DNA from 3 places in the Streptomyces sp. NBC_00096 genome. Region 3 is predicted to be linked to each of the others. Evidence: riboswitches for the same ligand, from Rfam matches in the RefSeq annotation. Region 3 holds a riboswitch; each other region holds the start of a gene.

Region 1 (6,437 bases), 2.7 Mb from region 3:
CGACGGGCTCCGTCGCGTCTCGGCCCCTGGAGCCGGGCCTCAGCCTCTGGAGCCGGGCCTCAGCCGTGAAGCCGGGCCTCAGCCATGAAGCCGGGCCTCAGCCCTGGAAGCGCACCCCGGCCCTGGACCAGGACACACGGGCACGCGGGCACGCGGGCACACGGGCACGCGGGCACGCGGGCCGGAAACGCCCGCATCGAATTCCGGCGGACCCAATTCGGCCGGAACGACGCACGGGCACGAATTGCCCGGCCACGGACGACCGACCCGATCCCCACCGAAAAATCCCGGCCAAAATCCCGGCCGAAAAGCAACCGAAAAGCCCGGCCGAATCACCTCGGGCCGACCCCGATATCCCACCTTTGTATACGGGGTTTGTTAATGCGGAGCGCTTGCCGTGTTTACGGCAGGTTGCAAAGTCCTCACCCGCATCCGGTGCGCCCCCGCCGCCCGGTCCACGTGGGCCGCGGTCAGCGCCCGGGCCCGCTCGGCGTCGCCCCGGGCCACCGCGTCCACGATCGCGCCGTGCTCCGCCCAGGACTCCACGGGCCGCACCGGCGCCTCCACCACGTACATCCAGGCCACCTTGTGGCGCATCTGGGTGAGCAGGGCGATCAGCCCGGGGCTGCCCGAGGACTGCGCGAGCGTCTCGTGGAACCAGCCGCCCAGGGAGCGCAGGTCCTCCCCCTGCCCCCTCCTGGCCCGTTCCTGGCCCAGCCTGACCAGGCCCCGCAACACCCTGAGGTGGGCCTCGGTGCGCCGCCGGGCCGCCCGGGCCGCGGCGAGGGGCTCCAGCAGCATCCGCAGCTCCAGGAGGTCGGCGGCCTCCTGCTCGGTCGGCTCGGCCACGCAGGCGCCCGCGTGCCGGCGGGTGGTCACGAACCCCTCGGACTCCAGCGTGCGCAGCGCCTCGCGCACCGGAACGCGCGAGACTCCGTACCGGCGGGCCAGCACCTCCTCGGTCAGCCGGCCACCGGGTCCGAACACCCCGGAGACGATGTCGTCGCGGATTGCTGTGCATACCGTGTGCGCGGGAATTCGCAAGACCGGACCTCCGCCTTTTTCGTATGGCTGTGCGTGTTGCGACTCTATTGCAACACACGATAATTTCCGAGGACGGCCTGGAATGCGAAACATTCACACAACGCGAAGGCCCCGGCTCGAAGAGAGCCGGGGCCTTCGCGGAAGACGTGCGGTGCGGTGCGTTCGTCAGACGTTGACGCCGTGCGTACGCAGGTACGCGACCGGGTCGATGTCCGAGCCGTAGTCGGGGCCTGTGCGGGCCTCGAAGTGCAGGTGCGGGCCGCTGGAGTTGCCGGTGGAGCCCGACAGGCCGATCTGCTGGCCCGGGGTGACCTGCTGGCCCACGGAGACGCCGAGCTTCGACATGTGGCCGTACTGGGTGTAGGTGCCGTCGGCGTGCTTGATGACGACGTTGTTGCCGTACGCGCCGCCCCAGCCCGCCTCGACCACGGTGCCCAGGCCGACGGCGTGGACGGGGGTGCCCGAGCCGGCGTGGAAGTCGATGCCGGTGTGGCTGCCGGAGGACCACATGCCGCCGCCCGCGTGCCACTGGGTGCTGACGTAGGAGTTGTCGATCGGGGCGACGAAGGTGTTGAGGCGCTTGCGCTCCTCTTCGCGGGCGGCGCGCTCGGCGGCCTCGCGCTCGGCCTTGGCCCGGGCTTCGGCCTTCGACTTGGCCTCGGCGGCCCGCTGCTTGGCGTCGGCCTCGGCCTGCGCCTTGGCGGCGGCGGCCTCGGCGGACCGCTGCTGGGACTGGGCCTGGGCCTCGATCTCGTCCGCGAGTCCGTCGGCCACCACGATGGTGTTGAGGCCGGTGTCCTCGGCGGAATGGGCCTGGTCCGCGGCGAACGCGGGGCCGGCCAGGGAGCTGACGACGCCAGTGGTGGCGAGGGCGGCTATACCGGCGTAGCCGGCGGTCTTGCGGCTCAGACGGCTGGAACCGCGGTGCTTGCCGGAGCCGGCGGGACGACTGCCAAACGCCATGAAGGGGCTGATCCTTTCCTTCCCTCTCGCCTACCGGGTTAGCTGACGGGTTCGGAGCAGGAAGGTCTCCTACGGGCCCCCTCTCGCGAGGCGGTCCGATTCACCCCAGGGACACAAGTGGGTCCCCGGCTCCCCAGGCTCGCGCCTGACGGGGACTCGGCGATCGCTGCCCGGTGCCGCGGACGCGGCGGTTACAACTGACGGACAGCACCGCCGACGCTAGGCGGATCTTCGGACAATCACCAAACAGACACGCCCTTTTGTTGCGTACGCCACACCCCATACGGGCAACCATCGCCCCAAAGGGACAAGTAGAACAAAGGGGGCTCCGGCGGACAAGCCGCCGGAGCCCCCTTGTAGGGCCGGTCAGTTGGGCGACCGGCCTGCGATCAGTTGGTCACCACGGTCACTTCACCGATCCCGAGGGCCCGCACCGACTCCTCGATCTGCGAGGCGTCGCCCACCAGGACCGTGACCAGGCGGTCCACCGGGAAGGCGCTGACGACGGCCGAAGTGGCCTCCACCGTCCCGGTTTCGGCGAGCCGCGCGTACAACTGCGCCTGGTAGTCGTCCGGGAGCTCCTGCTCGACCTGGTCGGCGAGGGTGCCCGCGACGGAGGCGGCCGTCTCGAACTTCAGCGGGGCCACGCCCACCAGGTTCTGCACCGCCACGTCCCGTTCGGCGTCGGTCAGGCCGCCCTCCGCGAGGGTGCGCAGCACCGTCCAGAGGTCCTCCAGCGCCGGGCCGGTGTTCGGGGTGTCCACCGAGCCGCTGATGGCCAGCATCGAGGCGCCCTTGCCGTCCGCGGTGGAGCGCACCACCTGGGCGAAGGCGCGCACGCCGTACGTGTACCCCTTCTCCTCGCGCAGCACCTTGTCCAGGCGGGAGGTCAGGGTGCCGCCCAGGCAGTACGTGCCGAGCACCTGGGGCGCCCAGACCCGGTCGTGCCGGTCCGGCCCGATGCGGCCGATCAGCAGCTGCGTCTGGACCGCGCCGGGCCGGTCCACGATGACCACGCGGCCCGTGTCGTCGGCGGTGATCGGCGGGGCCGGGCGCGGCTCGGTGGTGTCACCGGTCCAGGCGCCCAGGGTGTCGGCCAGGACGGCGTCCAGGTCGATGCCGGTCAGGTCGCCGACGACCACCGCGGTGGCGGTCGCGGGGCGCACGTGGGCCTCGTAGAAGGCGCGTACGGAGGCGGAGTCGATGCGGGCGACCGTCTCCTCGGTGCCCTGGCGCGGGCGGGAGATCCGCAGGGAGGCCGGGAAGAGCTCCTTCGAGAGCTCCTTGGCGGCGCGGCGCTGCGGGTTGGCGCTCTCGTGCGGGATCTCGTCGAGCCGGTTGCGCACCAGGCGGTCGACCTCGGCGTCGCCGAAGGCCGGCGCGCGCAGGGCCTCTGCGACCAGGCCCAGTGCCTTGTGCAGCCGGGAGGCCGGGACCTCCAGGGAGACCCGCAGACCCGGGTGGTCGGCGTGCGCGTCGAGGCTGGCGCCGCAGCGCTCGACCTCGGCGGCGAACTCCTCCGCGGTGTGCTTGTCGGTGCCCTCGGACAGCGCGCGGACCATGATCGTGGCCACGCCGTCGAGGCCTGCGGGCTCCGCGTCCATCGGGGCGGCGAGGTTGATCTCGACCGCCACCACCTGCTGGCCCGGGCGGTGGCAGCGCAGCAGGGTGAGGCCGTTGGCCAGGACCGCGCGCTCGGGGGCCGGGAAGGCCCACGGCTGCGGCTCGCCGGCCTCGGGGCGCGGGTGGAAGGTCATCGTGACGGCTGCGGTGTCGCTCACTGCTCCGCCCCCTCGTTCTCGTCGCTGTTCTCGTCGCCCGCGCCGGTGTCGCCGGGCGCGTCGGCGTCGGTGGACTCGTCGGCCGCGATCGGCTCGTACACGAGCACCGCGCGGTTGTCCGGGCGCAGTCGGGCCGCGGCCACGGCCTGCACCTCCTCGGCGGTGATGTCGAGGACCCGCTGGACGGCGGTCAGCGCCAGCTGCGGGTCGCCGAACAGCACCGCGAAGCGGCACAGTTCGTCCGCGCGGCCGGCCACCGTGCTCAGCCGGTCCAGCCACTCGCGCTCCAGCTGGGCCTGCGCGCGCTCCATCTCCTCGGCCGTCGGGCCCTCGGCGGCGAACCGCGCGAGCTCCTCGTCGACGGCCGCCTCGATGTCGGGCACCTCGACCCCGCTGGAGGTCTTGACGTCCAGCCAGCCCATCGAGGGCGCGCCGGCGAGGCGCAGCATGCCGAAGCCCGCCGCGACGGCGGTCTGGTCGTGGCGCACCAGTCGGTTGTGCAGCCGGCAGGACTCGCCGCCGCCCAGGACGGTCAGCGCCACGTCGGCGGCGTCGCACTCGCGCGTGCCGTCGGGCGGGAGCCGGTAGGCGGCCATCAGCGCGCGGGCCGGAACCTCCTCGACGACCTCCTCGCGCAGCTGCCCGCCCATGATCTCGGGCAGCGAGCCGTCGCGCGGCGGCTGCTTGCCGTCGTGGCCGGGGATGGTGCCGAAGTACTTCTCGACCCAGGCCAGGGTCTTCTCGGGGTCGATGTCGCCGACGACCGAGAGCACCGCGTTGTTGGGCGCGTAGTACGTACGGAAGAACGCGTGCGCGTCCTCCAGGGACGCGGCGTCCAGGTCGGCCATGGAGCCGATCGGCGTGTGGTGGTACGGGTGGCCCTCGGGGTAGGCCAGGGCGGTCAGCTTCTCGAAGGCCGTGCCGTACGGGACGTTGTCGTACCGCTGGCGGCGCTCGTTCTTGACGACGTCGCGCTGGTTCTCCATGGACTCGTCGTCCAGGGCGGCCAGCAGCGAGCCCATCCGGTCCGCCTCCAGCCACAGCGCGAGCTCCAGCTGGTGGGTCGGCATCGTCTCGAAGTAGTTGGTCCGCTCGAAGCTGGTGGTGCCGTTGAGGGAGCCTCCGGCTCCCTGGACCAGCTCGAAGTGCCCGTTGCCGGACACGTTCTGCGAGCCCTGGAACATCAGGTGCTCGAAGAGGTGAGCCAGGCCGGTACGTCCCTTGACTTCGTGGCGCGAGCCGACGTCGTACCAGAGGCAGACCGCGGCGACCGGGGTCAGGTGGTCCTCGGACAGCACCACGCGCAGGCCGTTGGCCAGCCGGTGCTCGGTTGCTGTGAGGCCGCCGGAGCCGGCCTGAGCTGTGGCCGTGTGACCCATGGGCATGTGGTCCCTTCGATCGCGATGCAGAGATTCCTGTCAGACCTGCCACTGTATGCAAGCGTGTCGGCGACCGGAGAAGTTCCCGGCCCAGTCCTGGGTCGGAGTCGGCGTTGTCGGTGCCTCGGGCCACAATGGTGCGCGGCACCCCCTGTCCGAAACCCGGCCCGACCCGGTCCCACCCGCACCACCACCCTCAGTGCCGCCCGCACCACCACACCCAGCACCGCCCGTGTAAGAAGACCAGCCCCCACCCCGTGAGAGCTGAGCTCATCCCGATTCTTGGTTAAGGAGCCGCGCAGCGATGGCCCGCCGCAGCACGAAGACCCCGCCGCCGGAGGATTTCGAGGAGAAGATCCTCGACATCGACGTCGTCGACGAAATGCAGGGCTCCTTCCTCGAGTACGCGTACTCGGTGATCTACTCCCGCGCCCTGCCCGACGCCCGCGACGGCATGAAGCCGGTGCACCGGCGCATCGTCTACCAGATGAACGAGATGGGCCTGCGCCCCGACCGCGGCTACGTGAAGTGCGCCCGCGTCGTCGGCGAGGTCATGGGCAAGCTGCACCCGCACGGCGACGCGTCGATCTACGACGCCCTCGTGCGCATGGCGCAGCCCTTCTCCATGCGGCTCCCGCTGGTCGACGGCCACGGCAACTTCGGCTCGCTCGGCAACGACGACCCGCCGGCCGCGATGCGTTACACCGAGTCCAAGATGGCCGACGCCGCTTCGCTGATGACGGACGGGATCGACGAGAACACCGTCGACTTCGCCGCGAACTACGACGGCCAGGAGCGCGAGCCGGTCGTCCTGCCGGCCGCGTACCCGAACCTGCTGGTCAACGGCGCGTCCGGGATCGCGGTGGGCATGGCCACCAACATGGCCCCGCACAACCTCGGCGAGGTCATCGCGGCCGCCCGCCACCTGATCCGCTACCCGGAGGCGGACCTGGAGGCGCTGATGCGCTTCGTGCCGGGTCCCGACCTGCCCACCGGCGGCCGGATCGTGGGCCTCGCGGGCATCAAGGACGCCTACGAGAACGGGCGCGGCACCTTCCGGATCCGTGCCACGGTGGCACTGGAGGACGTGACCCCGCGGCGCAAGGGCCTGGTCGTCACCGAACTGCCCTTCACGGTCGGCCCCGAGAAGGTCATCGCGAAGATCAAGGACCTGGTCGGCTCGAAGAAGCTCCAGGGCATCGCGGACGTCAAGGACCTCACCGACCGCTCGCACGGCCTGCGTCTGGTCATCGAGATCAAGAACGGCTTC
Region 2 (6,437 bases), 3.5 Mb from region 3:
GGATCGCCTGGCTCCTCGCCGAGCAGGAGCACTGCGGCGGCTGGTTCGGCCGCTGGGGCACCAACTACGTCTACGGCACCGGCTCGGTGATCCCGGCGCTGGCGGCCGCCGGCTTCGCCCCCTCGCACCCCGCGATCCGGCGGGCCGTGGCCTGGCTGGAATCCGTACAGAACGAGGACGGCGGGTGGGGCGAGGACCAGCGCTCCTACAAGGACCCGTCCTGGGCCGGGAAGGGGGTCTCCACCCCTTCGCAGACGGCCTGGGCGCTGATGGCCCTGCTGTCGGCGGGGGAGCGCGAGGCGGCCTCCGTGGAGCGGGGGATCGCGCACCTGGTCTCCACCCAGCGCGAGGACGGCACCTGGGACGAGCCGTACTTCACCGGGACCGGCTTCCCCTGGGACTTCTCCATCAACTACCACCTGTACCGGCAGGTCTTCCCGCTCACCGCGCTCGGCCGGTACCTGTACGGAGAACCGTTCGGCCCCGGTGGCCGGTACGCCGATCCGGCGGCCCTGCCGAACCCGGCCCCGTCCACCGGGGAGGCCTGATGGCAAGCGGGCCCGCCGGGACCCCGCCGCCGCTGCTGATCGCCTGCGCGCTGCGGATCGAGCGGACGGCCCTGCGCAGCGGCCGCGACCGGGGCGCGCCCGAACGGTACGAGGTCCTGCGCACCGGCATGGGCCCGCGCGCGGCCGAGCGCGCCGTCGGCCGGGCGCTGGAGCAGCCGCAGCTGCTCGGGGCCGCGGTGCTCGCCACCGGATTCTGCGCCGGGCTGCTGCCCGGCATGAGCCCCGGCGACCTGATCGTCGCCGAGGAGACCCGGGACCCGCGCGGCACGGTCGCCTGCGCCGGTACCGCCCTGCTCGCCGAGGCGCTGGCCCGGGCCGTACCCGGCCGGACCGTACACCTCGGTGCACTGACCGGATCCGACCACGTCGTCCGGGGCCAGGAGCGCGCGCAGCTGCGCGCCGCCGGCGCCATCGGGGTCGACATGGAATCGGCGGCCACCCTGTGGACCGCGGCCCGGGGCGGGGGCGCCGCCGGCGCGGACCGTCCGGTTGCGGCCGTCCGGGTGATCGTGGACGCTCCGGAGCATGAGCTCGTCCGTATTGGCACTGTTCGCGGAGGAATATCAGCCTTTCGCGTACTGCGCGCACTACTGCCCGCGTTTTATGACTGGCACCGTTCTTTGTTGCTCCCCCGGAGGTGAGCCAGATGGCCATGCCACTGCGACAGACGATCAGGGTCGGGACGTACCTGCTCGAACAGAAGCTCCGCAAGCGTGAGAAGTTCCCGCTGATCGTCGAGCTGGAACCGCTCTACGCCTGCAACCTGGCCTGCGAGGGGTGCGGGAAGATCCAGCACCCGGCCGGGGTGCTCAAGCAGCGCATGCCCGTGGCCCAGGCGGTCGGCGCCGTGCTGGAGTCCGGCGCGCCGATGGTGTCCATCGCGGGCGGCGAGCCCTTGATGCACCCGCAGATCGACGAGATCGTGCGCCAGTTGGTGGCGAAGCGGAAGTATGTATTCCTCTGCACCAACGCGATGCTGCTCCGCAAGAAGATCGAGAAGTTCACCCCCTCCCCCTACTTCGCCTTCGCCGTGCACATCGACGGACTGCGCGAGCGCCACGACGAGTCGGTGGCGAAGGAAGGCGTCTTCGACGAGGCGGTCGCGGCCATCAAGGAGGCGAAGAAGCGCGGATTCCGGGTGACCACCAACTCCACCTTCTTCAACACCGACACCCCGCAGACCATCATCGAGGTACTCAACTACCTCAATGACGATCTCCAGGTGGACGAGATGATGATCTCGCCGGCCTACGCCTACGAAAAGGCCCCCGACCAGGAACATTTCCTGGGTGTCGAGCAGACCCGCGAACTCTTCAAGAAGGCCTTCTCGGGCGGAAACCGCAGGCGCTGGCGCCTCAACCACTCCCCGCTCTTCCTGGACTTCCTGGAAGGCAAGGCCGATTTCCCCTGCACCGCCTGGGCCATTCCGAATTACTCGCTCTTCGGCTGGCAGCGCCCCTGCTATCTGATGAGCGACGGATACGTGCCCTCGTACCGGGAACTGATCAACGACACCGACTGGAGCAAGTACGGCCGCGGGAAGGACCCGCGCTGCGCGAACTGCATGGCGCACTGCGGGTACGAGCCCACCGCCGTCCTGGCCACCATGGGTTCGCTGAAGGAGACGCTGCGCGCGGCCCGCGAGACCATCGGCGGGAACCGGGACAAGTCGGCATGAGCGAAGGCCACGCGGTCCGGGCGGGGGAGGCGGGCGCGCGCGGCCGGGGCAAGGGCTTCGACCTCGGCGCCCTGCTGGCCGAGCGCGGCGGCGAGCGGTACGAACTGCACGCCCGCCACCTCAACCACCAGCTGCCCCGGATGCTGCACACCATCGGCTTCGACAAGGTCTACGAGCGGGCCGAGGGGGCCCACTTCTGGGACGCCGAGGGCAACGACTACCTCGACATGCTGGCCGGGTTCGGGGTGATGGGCCTGGGGCGCCACCACCCGGTGGTCAGGCAGGCCCTGCACGACGTGCTGGACGCCCAGCTCGCCGACCTCACCCGCTTCGACTGCCAGCCGCTGCCCGGGCTGCTGGCGGAGAAGCTGCTCGCCCACAGCCCGCACCTGGACCGGGTCTTCTTCGGCAACAGCGGCACCGAGGCGGTGGAGACCGCCCTGAAGTTCGCCCGGTTCGCCACCGGGCGGCCCAGGGTCCTCTACTGCGACCACGCCTTCCACGGGCTCACCACCGGCTCGCTCTCGGTCAACGGCGAGGACGGCTTCCGGGACGGCTTCGCGCCGCTGCTGCCCGATACGAAGATCGCGCTCGGAGACCTGGGAGCGCTGGAGCGGGAGCTGAAGAAGGGCGACGTCGCGGCCTTCGTCGTCGAGCCGATCCAGGGCAAGGGCGTGCTCGCCGCACCCCCCGGCTTCCTGCTCGCCGCGCAGGAGCTGCTGCACCGGCACAGGGCGCTGCTGATCGCCGACGAGGTGCAGACCGGCCTCGGACGCACCGGGGACTTCTACGCCTACCAGCACGAGGCCGGGGTGGAACCGGACCTGGTGTGCGTGGCCAAGGCCCTGTCCGGCGGCTACGTGCCGGTCGGCGCGACCCTGGGCAAGGACTGGATCTTCAAGAAGGTCTACTCCTCCATGGACCGGGTGCTCGTCCACTCCGCCAGCTTCGGCTCCAACGCCCAGGCGATGGCGGCCGGACTGGCGGTGCTCTCCGTCATGGAGGACGAGCGGGTGGTGGACAACGCCCGCACGATGGGCGACCTGCTGCGGGGGCGGCTCGCCGCACTCGTGGGCGAGTACGAACTGCTCCACGAGGTACGGGGACGCGGGCTGATGATCGGCATCGAGTTCGGCCGGCCGTCCTCGCTGGGGCTGCGGAGCCGGTGGACCATGCTGCAGGCGGCCCGCAAGGGACTGTTCGCGCAGATGGTCGTGGTGCCGCTGCTGCAGAAGCACCGGATCCTCACGCAGGTTTCCGGGGACCACCTGGAGGTGATCAAACTGATCCCGCCGCTCATCGTGGACGAGGCGGACGTGGACCGGTTCGTCGGGGCCTTCCGCGAGGTCATGGACGAGGCGCACGGAGGCGGTGCGCTGATGTGGGACTTCGGCAGGACGCTGGTGAGGCAGGCAGTCGCCAACGGCTGAGCCGGCGGCGGGGGCGCCGCCCGCGCGGGCGGGCGGCGCCGGGCGGACGGCCCGCCTCGCGGGTGGTCAGTCCAGCAGCCGGTCGCGGAGCCGGCCGAGGGTCGCGGGCGTGAGCCCGAGACCCTCGGCGAGGTAGCGCTCCACGCCGCCCCACTCCTCGTCGATCGTCGCGAAGGCCGTGGTCAGGTACGGGGCGCGGGCGTCGAAGAGCGGGGCGAGCAGCTCCATCGCCTCGGGGTGGCGGGCCTCGGGGGTCCCGCTGCCCCGCCGGACCCGGTAGCGGTTGTGCGGAGCGTTCGACTCCAGGTAGTCCGCGACGATCGCCTCGCGCTCGACGCCCAGCGCGAGCAGGGTGACGGCGATCGACAGGCCGGCCCGGTCCTTGCCGGCGGCGCAGTGCATGAGGGCCGGGACGCTGTCCTCGGCGAGCGCGTGCACGACCCGGCCGTGCTCGGCGGTACGGGTCCTGATCATCTCCCGGTACGAACGGGACATCCGTGCGGCGGCCCGGCCCTCGCCGAGGAGTTCGCGGAGCTGGGCCAGGTCCCCCTCCCGGACCATCTTCCAGAACTCCCCGCCGGCCGCCGGATCCGACAGCGGAATGCCGACGTTGCGCACGCCGGGCAGTTCCACGTCCGGACCCTCCAGCGCCTTGTCGGCGTCGTTGCGGAAGTCGAAGACGGTGTGCAGGCCGAGCGAGCCGAGGAACTCCGCGTCGGTTTCGGTGGCATGCGCCAGATGTCCGCTTCGAAACAGTCGTCCCGACTTGACCCTCCGGCCGTCCACGGTCGGCAGGCCGCCCACGTCGCGGAAGTTGCGTACACCGGTCAGTACCGGCTCCGTGTGCGGGCTCTGGGGTATCGGCTGGGTCACAGGGGCTCCTCCGTGTCGTCCGTGTCGTCATCGTCGCGCGGCCGTCGGGCCGTCGTCGCCCGCGCGGTCCGGTGCGTGTCCGAATTGCACTGCTTGCAGCCAACTTGCCATAGCGAGAGGCGAGATCGGACACCTCCCCGTGAGCCAGATCATACGGTGACCGTGAGTGCCTGATCGTGAATGCAGAATTGCCTTGCCGGAGCGGTTGTTGGGCGCTCGGAATGGACGGAGGGTGACCGGAATTCCGGCGGCCCGTCATCTGCAAGATTCTGTTGGGGAATTCATGACTTGTTCCGCGCGGCCGGACTGGATTACGTTCGCGATCGATCCGGACGGACCGCCTAATCCTGCCGCCGACCGGAAACCGCACCCGACTATTCACGCGCGCGGCAGGAGCGGGGGAACCAGGTAAGCCGCTGTTCCGGATCTCCTTCGGGATCTTTGCAACCGGACAGCTTGGGGTGAAGCCGTTCATCTGCCGTTCACCGGCGGATGGGCGGCCGGACATCTCCAGTCCGAACCCGACAGCTCACCTCGCAGGCGTCGGAGAGGAATCCGCCATGCCCGCAACGGGTAAGCACCGCCGTCCCAAGTCCAGCTCGATATCGCGCGGTTTCGCCGTCGCCGGCACCGGTGGCGCGGCCCTCGCACTGCCGCTGCTCGGAGCCACCGGCGCCCATGCCGCCGCCGCCCCGGCCGCCGCGCCCGCCGCCGCTCCGGTCCAGGCCCCGCAGGTCCCGGCCGCGCTCCAGGCCGCGCCCGCCCCCGCGCAGAGCGCCCCCGCCGTCTACACCGTGGTGCCGGGCGACTACCTCTCGAAGATCGCCGAGCGTCAGCACCTCACCGGTGGCTGGCAGCGGCTCTACGAGGCCAACCGCGAGGCCGTCGGCACCGACCCGTCGCTGATCCACCCGGGCCTCAAGCTGACGCTCGGCGCGAAGGGGGCGGCACCGGCCGCCGAGTCCGCACCGGCCGAAACGCCGGAACCGGCCGGGAAGTCCGCTTCCTCCGCTTCTGACGACTCGGATAATTCGGGTGATTCAGGTGATTCGGCGGGTTCTGCCGATTCCGCCGATTCCGCCAACTCCTCCGACGAGGGCTCCTCCGGCGAGTCCGCGGCCCCGGTCGCGCCCGCCCCCAAGCCGGCCGAGCCCGCCGAGCGGCAGGCCACCTCCGGCGGCTTCGTCGCCCCGGTCAGCGGCGGCACGTCCACCGCGTACCGCACCGCCGGCGCCATGTGGTCCAGCGGCTACCACACGGGTGTTGACTTCATCGCGAGCACCGGCACCACCGTCAAGGCGGTAGGCGCCGGCACCGTGGTCTCCGCCGGATGGGGCGGCGCGTACGGCAACGAGGTCGTCATCCGGCACGCCGACGGCAAGTACAGCCAGTACGGCCACCTCTCCCAGCTGTCCGTCTCGACGGGCCAGAGCGTCACCGCCGGGCAGCGCATCGGCCTCTCGGGCGCCACCGGCAACGTGACCGGACCGCACCTGCACTTCGAGATCCGCACGGGCCCCTCGTACGGCTCGGACATCGACCCGCTGGCGTACCTCCGGTCCAAGGGCGTCAGCATCTGAGACACCGCCGGACGCGCGGGTGGGACCGCGCGTCCGGCAGGGCGTGGACGCCCGGAGCGCCGTCTTCATCGGCGCCGCCGGGGGTTCGCGGCGCGTGGGCCGGGACCGGAGGGGGGTCACGGCCCACGCGCCTGTTATTCCTCATCCGGCGGGTGGTGAAGATCACGGTCAGTAAGTCCCTGGCTACGGTCGCGTAGGTCATGATCAGGGGTGAAGGATGGGCTCCCGTGGCAGCGACGACGACATCCAAGACCAAGACCATTGGCTCGTACGCGGCGATCGGGGACAGTTTCACCGAGGGCGTGGG
Region 3 (6,437 bases):
ATCCGCCTCCCCTATACACGCACTACGCAATACGTCCCCGCACACGGTACGGGACCGAGTGCGGGGACGTAGGGAGGCTTGCGCCCCTAAAGGACCGTTCAGCCCTTGAAGCGCGGGAAGGCGGAGCGGCCCGCGTACACCGCGGCGTCGTCGAGGATCTCCTCGATGCGCAGCAGCTGGTTGTACTTGGCGACGCGGTCCGAGCGGGCCGGGGCGCCGGTCTTGATCTGGCCGCAGTTCACGGCGACCGCGAGGTCGGCGATGGTGACGTCCTCGGTCTCGCCGGAGCGGTGCGACATCATGCACTTGAAGCCGTTGCGCTGGGCCATCTCGACGGCGTCCAGGGTCTCGGTGAGCGAGCCGATCTGGTTCACCTTGACGAGCAGGGCGTTGGCCGAGCCCTCTTCGATGCCGCGGGCGAGACGCTCCGGGTTGGTGACGAAGAGGTCGTCGCCGACGATCTGGACCTTGGCGCCCAGCTTGTCGGTGAGGGTCTTCCAGCCCGACCAGTCGTCCTCGTACAGCGGGTCCTCGATGGAGACGAGCGGGTACGCGGAGACGAGCTCCTCGTAGTACTCGGTCATCTCGGCGGCCGAGCGGGACTGACCCTCGAACTCGTACTTGCCGTCCTTGTAGAACTCGGACGCGGCGACGTCGAGCGCGAGCGCGATGTCCTTGCCCGGGACGTAGCCGGCCTGCTTGATGGCCTCGACGATGAGGTCGAGCGCGGCGCGGTTCGACTCCAGGTTCGGCGCGAAGCCGCCCTCGTCGCCCAGACCGGTCGAGAGGCCCTTGGTGTGCAGGACCTTCTTGAGGGTGTGGTAGACCTCGGCACCCCAGCGAAGGGCCTCGGAGAAGGACTCCGCGCCGATCGGGGCGATCATGAACTCCTGGATGTCGACGTTGGAGTCGGCGTGCGACCCACCGTTGAGGATGTTCATCATCGGAACGGGCAGCAGGTGCGCGTTCGGACCGCCGAGGTAGCGGAAGAGCGGGAGGTCGGAGGCCTCGGACGCGGCGTGCGCGACGGCGAGGGAGACGCCGAGGATGGCGTTGGCGCCGAGGGAGCCCTTGTTCTCGGTGGCGTCCAGGTCGATCATCGCCTGGTCGATCAGGCGCTGCTCGGTGGCGTCGTAACCGACGAGCTCCGGGCCGAGCTGCTCGATGACGGCGAGGACGGCCTTCTCGACACCCTTGCCCATGTAGCGGTTGGGGTCACCGTCACGGAGCTCTACGGCTTCGAACGCTCCGGTGGAGGCGCCGGACGGGACTGCAGCACGGCCGGTGCTGCCATCGTCGAGGCCCACCTCGACCTCGACCGTGGGGTTGCCTCGGGAGTCCAGGATTTCCCGGGCTACGACGACGTCGATGGACGGCACGAGCATCTCCTTCTGGGATGTGACGCTGAGTGTGCGGTGGCATGTCGGGCCGTGGGATGGCCTTGCCGCTTAGAGCCTAACCGGCTCCGGGCACTCGGCCAGCCGACCGCCCGGGTCCTGGGACGAAAAAGGGTCTGAATGCCCCCCTTACAGGACATAGGGCCCTTGATCATCAGTACCTGCGGATGATCCGTCAGCCCGGACGCCCGGGCACGCAGCACCGCCCGGCGCGCAGGGTGTTGCGCGCCGGGCGGTGGAATTACTGCGTGTCGCGGAAAGCCCTACGACTGTTGCGCCAGACTTCAGCTGAGCTTCAGCTTCTGACCCGGGAAGATCAGGTCGGCGTCCGACACGATGTCCTTGTTGAGCTCGAAGAGCTTCTCCCAGCCGCCGGCGACGTGGTTCGCCTCGGCGATGACGCCCAGGTTGTCGCCGGACTTGACCTCGTAGGAGCCGTTGCCGGTCTTCGGGGCCTCGGTCTTCGGGGCCTCGGTCTTCGGAGCGGCCGCCGGACGCTCGGAGCGGGTGGTCGGGGCCTCGGAGCGCTTGGTCTCCTTCTTCGGCTCGGCCTTCTTCTCCTGCTTCTTCGGCTCGGCCTTCGGCTTGGCGGGGGTCTCCGCCGCACCGCCGCCGTTGTAGGAGGCGTTGGACAGGCCGACGCCACAGGACGGCCAGGCGCCCTTGCCCTGGCCCTTGAGGACCTTCTCGGCGATCGCTATCTGCTGCGACTTGGAAGCCTGGCTGGCCTGCGCGGCATACGACTTGCCGCCGTACGCGGCCCACGTGGAGGACGAGAACTGCAGGCCGCCGTAGTAGCCGTTGCCCGTGTTGATGGCCCAGTTGCCGCCGGACTCGCACGAGGCGACGCGGTCCCACTCGGAAGTGGTCGCGGCGGAAGCGGTGCCCGCGGCCATCAGCGGCGCCGCCACGGCGACACCGGCGACACCGGCGAGCGTGACGATGCGGACGGCCCTGGAGCCGCGACGGTGCTTGCCCTTGCCGGAAAGCAGCATGGAGTTCTCCTCACCGACGCCTGCGAGGTGAGCTGTCGGGTTCGGGCGAGTGAGTGCCCGGACAAGCGACCTAGCGCTTGGCTTAACCCCAAGCCGGTTCCGTGACCGTCTCTCAACGGCCGGTTCCGGCGCCTACCTTGGTTCCCCCGCTCCTGCCTTCGGCGCTTGACGCGACGAGTGTTCCCTCCGTCCGCCGGCAGGATTCGGCGATGCGGTCGAAGGAGCCCGCGGTGGCGAGCGATTCAGAAGGTAGACAGGTCTCCCCCCGATGTTCAACGAGGGCCATCGGGGGAAAACGTGCCTACTTGCGCTTCCCGGAGGGGCGTTTGCGCAGGTGAGGGCGGGGTTTGCGGAACCCTCCGGGCCGGACACGCCAGTTGACCTGAAGAGACACATGTCTCACTTACAGAAAACGGACAATCAGCTGCTTCCGGGCGCCTGAAGTGCCGCTATTAGTGCGATAGATCCAGGTTCTGACCGGGCTTGATCAGGTTCGCGTCCTCGCCGATGACCTGCTCATTGGCTGCGTAGAGCGCGTTCCAGCCGCCCTTCACTCCGTTGGCGTCCGCGATCGTGGCCAGGCTGTCGCCCACCTTCACGGTGTACTGAGGGTCCGACGCGGCGTCAGCCGGGGCCGTCTCCTCAACGGCGGCCGGGCCGCGGTGCTTACCGCCGCCCTCGCTCGCACCGGCTGCCGGGGCGGCCGGATCGGTGGTGGCGCCGGGCGCCGCCGGATCGGCCGGGGCGGTGGACTGACCGGGCTGCGCGGACTCCGACGGGGCGCTCGGAACAGTCGGGTTCGCCGGATTCGTCGGATTCGCCGGGTCGGACGGGGTCACCGGAACCGACGGGTCCACGGGGGTTACGGGAACCACGGGCGCGGTCGGGTCCGTGGACGGCGCCGTCGGAACGGTGGGGTCCGCCGGGGTCGTGGGAGCCGTCGGGTCCCCCGGGAGCCCGGGAGGGGCCGTCGGGAGGTCCGGCGGGGGCATGACGGGCAGTCCGCTGGGCGGGCCGATCGGATAGTCGGGCAGCAGGGAGGACGGCGAGGGCCCGGGAGCGGGAGCAGTCGGGGCCCCGAAGTCCGTGGACGGCGCGCCCGAGCCGAGGTAGGGCACGGAGTCGTCCGGGCGGGACGGGGTGGGGGTGATGGATTCGGAACCGCGGGGCAGGCCCGGGTCCACCTCGGCGGCGGGCGCCTGCTGCGTCAGCCCCGCCGACGCTCCGCACAGCGGCCAGGCCTGGGGGCCCTGGGAGGCCAGGACCCGCTCGGCCACGGCGATCTGCTGGGAGCGGCTGGCGAGGTCGGCGCGCTCGGCGAAGTCGAGCCCGCCGGCGTTCTTCCACTGCTCCTGGCTGAACTGCAGCCCGCCGTAGGAGCCGCTGCCGAAGTTGGCGCTCCAGGTTCCGCCGCTCTCGCACTCGGCGACCTTGTCCCATGTGGAGGTCTCCGCGGCGTTCGCGCCCGTGGCGGCGAGCAGCGGCAGGGCCAGCGCGGAGCCTGCGACTCCGGCGGTGACGACAAGTGCGGGCACTTGTCGGGGTCGTCTGTGGCGGCCGTTCCCGGAACGCATGAGGGTGCACCTTTCGCATAACGGCGGGGTAACGGCAGAACCTAGCGGCCTTCGAACGCCTGTCACAAGTTTGGGCGGCAACTGGCTTCCAGTCCGCCTGGTTTCACCTGTTTTGGGGCGTGAAATGGACCGGAAGCGTGCGCAGCCCCCGCATGATGAGCCCGCCGCGCCAGCGCAGCTCCTCCGGCGCCACGGCCAGTTGCAGATCGGGCAGCCGCGTCAGCAGGGTCGCGAGCGCCGTCTGCCCTTCGAGCCGGGCGAGCGGGGCACCCAGGCAGTAGTGGATGCCGTGCCCGTATCCGAGGTGCTGGTTGTCGGTCCGCGAGAGGTCCAGGGTGTCCGGGTCGGCGAACCGCTCGGGGTCCCGGTCGGCGGCCGCGAGGACCACCAGCACCGGATCGCCCGCCGCGATCCGCTGACCGCCCAGGGTCACGGGCTCGGTGGCGAACCGCCAGGTGGCCAGCTCCACGGGGCCGTCGTAGCGGAGCAGCTCCTCCACGCCGGTGGCCAGCAGCCCGCTCTCGCCGGCCGCGAGGGAGAGCTGGAGGCGCTCGCGCTGCTCCGGGTTCATGAAGAGGGAGTGGACGCCGTTGCCGATCAGATTGACCGTGGTCTCGAAACCGGCGAAGAGCAGGATGAAGGCCATCGCGGTGGCCTCGGCCTCCGTCAGGTGGTCCCCGTGGTCGCTGGCCCGGATCAGATCGGAGATCAGGTCGTCGCCGAGGTCGTCGCGCTTGCGGTGGATGAGCTCGCCGAGGTAGGTCCGCATCTGCTTGACCGACCGGGCCACTCCGCCGCGGGGGCCGCCGCCGTGCCGGATCATCATTCCCGCCCAGTCGCGGAAGTCGTCCTGGTCCTCGCGCGGTACGCCGAGCATCTCGCAGATGGCGTAGATGGGGAGCGGAAAGGCGAACTCGTGGATGAGGTCCGCCTCCCCCTTCTCACAGAAGCCGTCGATGAGGTGGTCGGTCAGCTCCTGCACCCTCGGGGTGAACTCGGCGACCCGGCGCGGGGTGAACGCCTTCGACACCAGCCGCCGCAGCCGGGTGTGGTCCGGCGGGTCGATGTTGAGCAGGTGCGTCATCAGCTCCGCCTTGCGCTCCCCCGGGATCCCGGTCCTGCCCTTGGCGTGCGCCGACCCCTCGTGGTGGGCCGGGTTCTTGCTGAGCCGCTGGTCGGCGAGGGCCTGGCGGGCATCGGCGTACCGGGTGACCAGCCAGGCCTCGACCCCGCTGGGGAGCCGGGTGCGGTGCACGGGCGAGTGCTCGCGCAGCCAGGCGTACGCCGGGTACGGGTCGGTCGCGAACTCCCAGTCGAACAGGGTCGGGCCGGATCCGTCGGCCGGAGGGCCGGCGGCGGACCCGTCCACGGAGTGGGCGGCGGCGGGCTCTTCTGGGGCTGCGGGGGTCTGCTCAGGCACCTGGAGACCGTATCCCGCCCGGCAGCCACCGCCCCGAATAGGGTGTTTGTCGCGGCTGTCCGTAGATCCGCCATCGCTTGACCTCACGTTCCCCGGCATTCCTACTTTCGGTTTTGTGGATGTGAGGATCTTGAAAAGCAGCTTCGAGGTGGTGGAGAGACGGGCCGAGCACGCGGTCAAGTTCTTCTACTCCCACCTCTTCTGGCACAACCCCGGAGTCCGTGAGCTCTTCCCGGCCTCCTTCGAAGACATGGAGCGGCAGCGGGACCGGCTCTTCGCCGCGCTCACCCATGTGATCGCCCACCTGGAGAACGACACGCTCGTCCCCTATCTACGCGACCTCGGCCGCGACCACCGGAAGTTCCTGGCGGGCCCCGAGCACTACGCGGCCGTGGGCACCAGCCTGATCGCGGCGCTCGCCGAGGCCTCCGGGTCCGCCTGGCACCCTCAGACGGAAAAGGCCTGGTCAGAGGCGTACCAGTTCATCGCCGACACGATGATGGCCGGAGCCCGCGCCAGCGAGGACCCGCCCTGGTGGGACGCGGAAGTCGTACGACACCTGCTGTACGGGCAGGACATCGCCGTCCTCACCCTCCGCCCGCACGCCCCCTTCCCCCATGTCCCGGGCCAGTACGCGAGCGTGAGCAGCGGCCGGGTCCCGACGACCTGGCGCACGTACTCCCTGGGGAACGCGCCCCGCCCCGACGGGACGGTCGACCTCCACGTCAGCCGGATCGAGGGCGGCCGGCTCAGCACCTCCCTGGTCCGCGAAGCGCTGCCCGGGGACGTGCTCAGGCTCGGGGCGGCCGGCGGGCAGCTGACGTTCCGCCGCGAGGACCGCCCGGTCAGCTTCATAGCCGCCGGCACCGGATGGGCCCCGATCCGCGCCATGCTGGAGGAGCTGGCGGACCGCCCTCCCGATCAGGACGTACGCCTCTTCGTGGTCGCGCGGGACGCCGCCCACCTCTACGACCGCCCGCTCATCGACCAGTGCGCGGCCGCCTTCGGCTGGCTGAGCGTCACCTACATCACCCCCGCCCCCGGGCAGCAC

What was found. A riboswitch is a leader RNA that binds a small molecule or an ion and turns the genes downstream of it on or off. The one in region 3 is predicted to bind cyclic di-AMP.
Region 1: it holds a riboswitch for cyclic di-AMP, as region 3 does, so the genes downstream of both, OG904_RS05770 (M23 family metallopeptidase) here and OG904_RS18005 (transglycosylase family protein) in region 3, are expected to answer to the same signal.
Region 2: it holds a riboswitch for cyclic di-AMP, as region 3 does, so the genes downstream of both, OG904_RS02815 (peptidoglycan DD-metalloendopeptidase family protein) here and OG904_RS18005 (transglycosylase family protein) in region 3, are expected to answer to the same signal.

What each region holds. Positions count from the first base shown of each region.
Region 1 is NZ_CP108221.1:1,372,677-1,379,113, forward strand. It holds gene OG904_RS05765 (GntR family transcriptional regulator) at 379-1,044, opposite strand; gene OG904_RS05770 (M23 family metallopeptidase) at 1,210-2,007, opposite strand; cyclic di-AMP (ydaO/yuaA leader) riboswitch at 2,020-2,179, opposite strand; gene OG904_RS05775 (M16 family metallopeptidase) at 2,397-3,764, opposite strand; gene OG904_RS05780 (M16 family metallopeptidase) at 3,785-5,167, opposite strand; gene OG904_RS05785 (DNA topoisomerase (ATP-hydrolyzing) subunit A) at 5,472-6,437, shown strand, end outside.
Region 2 is NZ_CP108221.1:618,790-625,226, reverse strand. It holds gene shc (squalene--hopene cyclase) at 1-548, shown strand, start outside; gene OG904_RS02835 (1-hydroxy-2-methyl-2-butenyl 4-diphosphate reductase) at 548-1,210, shown strand; gene hpnH (adenosyl-hopene transferase HpnH) at 1,216-2,247, shown strand; gene OG904_RS02825 (aspartate aminotransferase family protein) at 2,244-3,677, shown strand; gene OG904_RS02820 (tyrosine-protein phosphatase) at 3,744-4,550, opposite strand; cyclic di-AMP (ydaO/yuaA leader) riboswitch at 4,912-5,106, shown strand; gene OG904_RS02815 (peptidoglycan DD-metalloendopeptidase family protein) at 5,111-6,130, shown strand; gene OG904_RS02810 (SGNH/GDSL hydrolase family protein) at 6,331-6,437, shown strand, end outside.
Region 3 is NZ_CP108221.1:4,086,699-4,093,135, reverse strand. It holds gene eno (phosphopyruvate hydratase) at 99-1,385, opposite strand; gene OG904_RS18005 (transglycosylase family protein) at 1,682-2,392, opposite strand; cyclic di-AMP (ydaO/yuaA leader) riboswitch at 2,395-2,566, opposite strand; gene OG904_RS18000 (transglycosylase family protein) at 2,845-3,927, opposite strand; gene OG904_RS17995 (cytochrome P450) at 4,070-5,335, opposite strand; gene OG904_RS17990 (globin domain-containing protein) at 5,508-6,437, shown strand, end outside.